DNA from 2 places in the Burkholderia sp. EMB26 genome. Region 1 is predicted to be linked to the other one. Evidence: riboswitches for the same ligand, from Rfam matches in the RefSeq annotation. Region 1 holds a riboswitch; the other holds the start of a gene.
What was found. A riboswitch is a leader RNA that binds a small molecule or an ion and turns the genes downstream of it on or off. The one in region 1 is predicted to bind thiamine pyrophosphate.
Positions count from the first base shown of each region.

Region 2: it holds a riboswitch for thiamine pyrophosphate, as region 1 does, so the genes downstream of both, KU887_RS01970 (FAD-dependent oxidoreductase) here and thiC (phosphomethylpyrimidine synthase ThiC) in region 1, are expected to answer to the same signal.

Region 1 covers NZ_CP078070.1:1,308,544-1,311,001, reverse strand. The annotation lists gene KU887_RS06190 (cytochrome b/b6 domain-containing protein) at 1-572, opposite strand, end outside; gene KU887_RS06185 (pentapeptide MXKDX repeat protein) at 649-906, opposite strand; TPP riboswitch at 1,176-1,292, shown strand; gene thiC (phosphomethylpyrimidine synthase ThiC) at 1,368-2,458, shown strand, end outside.
Region 2 covers NZ_CP078070.1:409,549-412,006, forward strand. The annotation lists gene KU887_RS01965 (ABC transporter ATP-binding protein/permease) at 1-727, opposite strand, end outside; TPP riboswitch at 998-1,121, shown strand; gene KU887_RS01970 (FAD-dependent oxidoreductase) at 1,347-2,458, shown strand, end outside.

The DNA of each region.
Region 1 (2,458 bases):
ACGACCACGAATGCGACTAGCAGCCCCATCGCCCAGAAGTGCACGATGCGCGCGTTGTCGTAACCGCCGAACAATTCGCGCAACAGCGGGAACTGCACGGACTTCCAGATCGTGAGCCCCGACAGCACCAGCACGACGAGATCGACGATCGCGGTCAGGTATGCGGCACGCTGCACTGCGTTGTAGACGCTCAGGTCGTCGTGCGACAGCCGTCCGCCGAGCGCGGCGCGTACGTCGCGCCACACCGACGCGGGCGTCACGGGCAGCAACTTGCGCGCGAAGCGCCCGGTCGCGATCGACATCGCGAGATAGAACAGCCCGTTGCCGAACAGCAGCCACATCGCCGCGAAATGCCATTGCAGCGCACCGCCGAGCCAGCCGCCCAGCGTGATGCCGTGCGCGAACGTGAACGACGGATAGATCGGCGACGCGTCGTAGATGCGCCAGCCGGACAACGCCATCAGGACCGCCGCGAGCGCGTTGAGCCAATGGCTCGCGCGCACCCAGCGTGGATGGATCGTCGGCGCGGGCGGCGGCGCGCCCGCGCGATCCGTGACAGGAACCGTTTGCATGATGAAGACTCCCGGGATGATGCAGCGGGACGCGACGCGCGCCGGTAACCGGGCGGCCGCGCCCCGCCCGCATTCGTCAGTTCGACGGGCTCATCGCGTCCTTCTTCATCGCGTCGCCCTTCTTCATCGCGTCGTGGCCCATCGCATCCTTCTTCATCGCATGCTTCTTCATGCCGTCCTTCTTCATCGCGCCGTCCTTCGCCATCGCGTCGTGGCCCATCGCGTCCTTCGACATCGACATGCCGTCCTTCGACATCGCATCGTTCTGCGCGTAGGCCCCCGTGGCAATCGTGGCGAGTGCGGCGACACAGGCGGCGACGAATACGTTTTTCATGACATCTCTCCGATACATGGGTTTAGGAGTCGAATAGACGGAGCACGCGGCCGGAAATGACAGCGCTTGCGAAAATTTTTTCGAAGCCGGGAATAAGGGAAGGAAATGCTGCACTGCGCGCCGCTTGTGTCCGGGCCGCGTGGCGGGTCGACGGCAACGCTTGCTGCGGCGCACCGTGCGCACGGCGGCGGCCACGAGCGGGCCATCGCCCGGCGGCATCCGCGCCGCACCCGGTTGAAACCGCCGCCAAGCCGGTGTATCGTGTGCCCTTGCTAACGCGGGGGTCCTGCAATGCGTTCGGTCAAACAACCGGCATTGCGGGTGAGAAATACCCTTTGAACCTGATCTGGATAATGCCAGCGCAGGGAAGCGTACGGATTTCGCCGCCATCCCTCTGACGAAACCCGCCGCCTCACGAATCTCGTCTCCTGCTTAGCTAGCGCCCCACATCAGGAGATTGCATGAACGCCAATCCGAAGTTTCTGTCCGCCGACGCCCACGTCGATGCCGCTGCTGTCGCGCCGCTGCCCAATTCGCGCAAGGTGTATGTGACCGGTTCGCAACCCGACATCCGCGTGCCGATGCGCGAAATCACGCAGGCCGACACGCCGACCGGCTTCGGCGGCGAGAAGAATCCGCCGATCTACGTGTACGACACGTCGGGCCCGTACACCGATCCGGACGCGAAGATCGACATCCGCGCGGGCCTGCCGGCGCTGCGCCAGCGCTGGATCGAAGCGCGCGGCGACACCGAAGTGCTCCCCGGCCTGTCGAGCCAGTACGGCCTCGAGCGCGCGGCCGATCCGGCCACGGCCGAGCTGCGTTTCCCGGGCCTGCACCGCAACCCGCGCCGCGCGCAGGCCGGCAAGAACGTCACGCAGATGCACTATGCGCGCCAGGGCATCATCACGCCGGAAATGGAATACATCGCGATCCGCGAGAACCAGCGCCGCGCCGAGTACATCGAGAGCCTGAAGTCGAGCGGCCCGAACGGCGCGAAGCTCGCCGCGATGATGGGCCGCCAGCACCCGGGCCAGGCATTCGGCGCCGCGGCCTTCGGCGCGAACGCGCTGGCCGAGATCACGCCGGAATTCGTGCGCGACGAAGTCGCGCGCGGCCGCGCGATCATCCCGGCGAACATCAACCATCCGGAATCCGAGCCGATGATCATCGGCCGCAACTTCCTCGTGAAGATCAACGCGAACATCGGCAACTCGGCCGTCACGTCGTCGATCGGCGAGGAAGTCGACAAGATGACGTGGGCGATCCGCTGGGGCGGCGACACGGTGATGGACCTGTCGACCGGCAAGCACATCCATGAAACGCGCGAGTGGATCATCCGCAACAGCCCGGTGCCGATCGGCACGGTGCCGATCTACCAGGCGCTCGAAAAGGTCAACGGCAAGGCCGAAGATCTCACCTGGGAAATCTTCCGCGACACGCTGATCGAACAGGCCGAGCAAGGCGTCGACTACTTCACGATCCATGCGGGCGTGCGCCTGCAGTACGTGCCGCTCACCGCGAACCGGATGACGGGCATCGTGTCGCGCGG
Region 2 (2,458 bases), 900 kb from region 1:
GCACGCGGATCAGCCCGAAGCGGAAATCGGCCTCGACGCGCTGCTGCTGGTAGTTGATCGACACGAGCGGATGACCGACCTTCTGGATGATCAGCGAGCCGATCACCGCGTACAGCGCGGCCGCCCACACCATGTAGCCGGGAATCGCGATCGGCGTCGCGCCGAGCGTGAACGTCAGCGCGCCGGCGAGCGACCACAGGATCGTGATGAACGACACGAGCGTGACGACCGTCGACAGCAGGTCGAGCGACAGCGCGAGCGTCGTGGTCGCGAACGACTGGAGGTCGTCGGTGATCCGCTGGTCGGGGTTGTCGGCGAGGCGGTCACGCTCGATCCGGTAGAACGCGCGATCGCCGAGCCACTGGCCGAGAAAGCGGTCGGTGAGCCACTGGCGCCAGCGGAAGCCGAGCATCTGGCGCAGGTAGCGGCCGTAGACGGCGAGGATGATGAAGCCGAACGCGAGCGCGGAGAACTGCATCAGCAGGTTCGGGAAGTCGTGGACGTCCTTCGACTGCAGCGCGTTGTAGAACTGCGCGTTCCACTTGTTCAGCTTGACGTTGATCCAGACCACGCAGAGGTTGATCGCGATGATCGTGACCAGCAACCCCCACGCGATTTTCCATTCGGACGATACCCAGTAGGGCTTGATGAGGCTCCATGCGGATACCGGGCGCTCGTCCTGCGGCGCGTCGGAGGCGGAGCGGACGGGATCGATCGATTGGGTCATGTGCTTCCTGATGATGAGCCGGCGCGCGGGCCGGGCGAAACCGGGCGCGCGCCGCGATACGGCATGCCGGGGCGCGGCGCCGACGGACGGCGGGCGTCCGGATGGTCGCCCGTGCGTCTTAAACGGCACTTAAAAACCGGCGGTGACGCGGCAACCGGCCGCTCGCGCGGCCGGCCTGCGGGCATTGTGCCAGAGCGGCGCGGCGCGCCGGCGAATTTGCCGCAAGGGGGACAGTTTGCGGCGCTTTCCGCTTTTATGGTCTAATGGCCGACGACGAAACAGGGGTGCTTCGTGGCGCGGCCGGCAGATGTTCCGGGCAGCGCGGCGAGGCTGAGAAAGACCCTTCGCACCCGATCCGGGTAATACCGGCGAGGGAAGTTTCTGATCCCGCCGGGCCGCGCTGGCCGCCATCCCACATGGTCAGCGCCCGAGTCCCGCCCGGCCGGCCTTTGCTGCCGGTTTCGTCCTTTTGGGTACGCGCATTGCGCGTTACGGAAGGAATGATGACCGCACAATCTTCAGTCTTTTGCATGGCTCCCGGCCCGATGTCGCGTGCGTTCGCATGCGGTGGCGCGTGCACGTCGACGCTCGTCGCGCGTGACCGCGCGGAGGGCGCGCGATGAACGTCCGGGATGCACGACCCGATTTCGCGGTACTCGGCGGCGGCCTCGCCGGCCGCCTGATCGCGTGGCGGCTCGCGGGTGACGGGCATCGCGTCGCGCTCTACGAGCGCGGCGGGCCGGACGGCGAGCAGTCGGCCGCGTGGATCGCGGCCGCGATGCTCGCGCCGCTCGCGGAAGCGGCGAGCGCGGAGCTGCTGATCACCGAGCTCGGCGCCGCGTCGCTCGCGCGCTGGCCGCAGTGGCTCGCGGAACTGCCCGAACCCGTCTTCTTCCAGCATCGCGGCACGCTCGTCGTCTGGCATCACGCGGACCGCGCGGAGGCGCCGCTGTTCGAGCGGCGCGTGCGCGCGAACGCGCCGGCCGAGTTGTTCGACGGCGGTTTCGTGACGCTGGCCGGTGCGCAGGTCGACGCGGCCGAACCCGCGCTCGCGGGCCGCTTCGCGCGCGGGCTGATGCTGCCGCGCGAAGGCCAGCTCGACAACCGCCAGGCGCTGCGCGCGCTCGCCGCGGGCCTCGCCGAACGCGGCGTCGCGCTGCACTGGCACGCGGCGGTCGACGACGCGAACCTGCCCGCCGCGCATGTCACGATCGATTGTCGCGGGCTCGGCGCGAAACCCGCGCTGCCTGCGTTGCGCGGCATCCGCGGCGAAGTCGCGCGCGTGCGCGCGCCCGGCATCGGGCTCACGCGGCCCGTGCGGCTGCTGCATCCGCGCTACCCGCTGTACATCGCACCGAAGCAGGACGATCTCTATGTGATCGGCGCGACCGAGGTGGAGGGCGAGGACATGTCGCCCGTGAGCGTGCGTTCCGCGCTCGAACTGCTGAGCGCGGCGTTCTCCGTGCATCCGGCGTTCGGCGAGGCGCGCATCCTCGAACTCAACGCGCAGTGCCGGCCGACGCTGCCCGATCATCGTCCGGCGGTGATCTGGGACGGCGCGTCGACGCTCGCCGTCAACGGCCTGTACCGGCACGGCTTCATGATCGCGCCGGAAGTCGCGCAGGCGGCCGTCGCGTGCGCGCAGGCCGCGCTCGGCGGCACGCTCGGCGATCCCGACGCATTTGCCGCATGGCGCGCCACCGCGCGCTGGCCGACGCTTCTCCATCACCG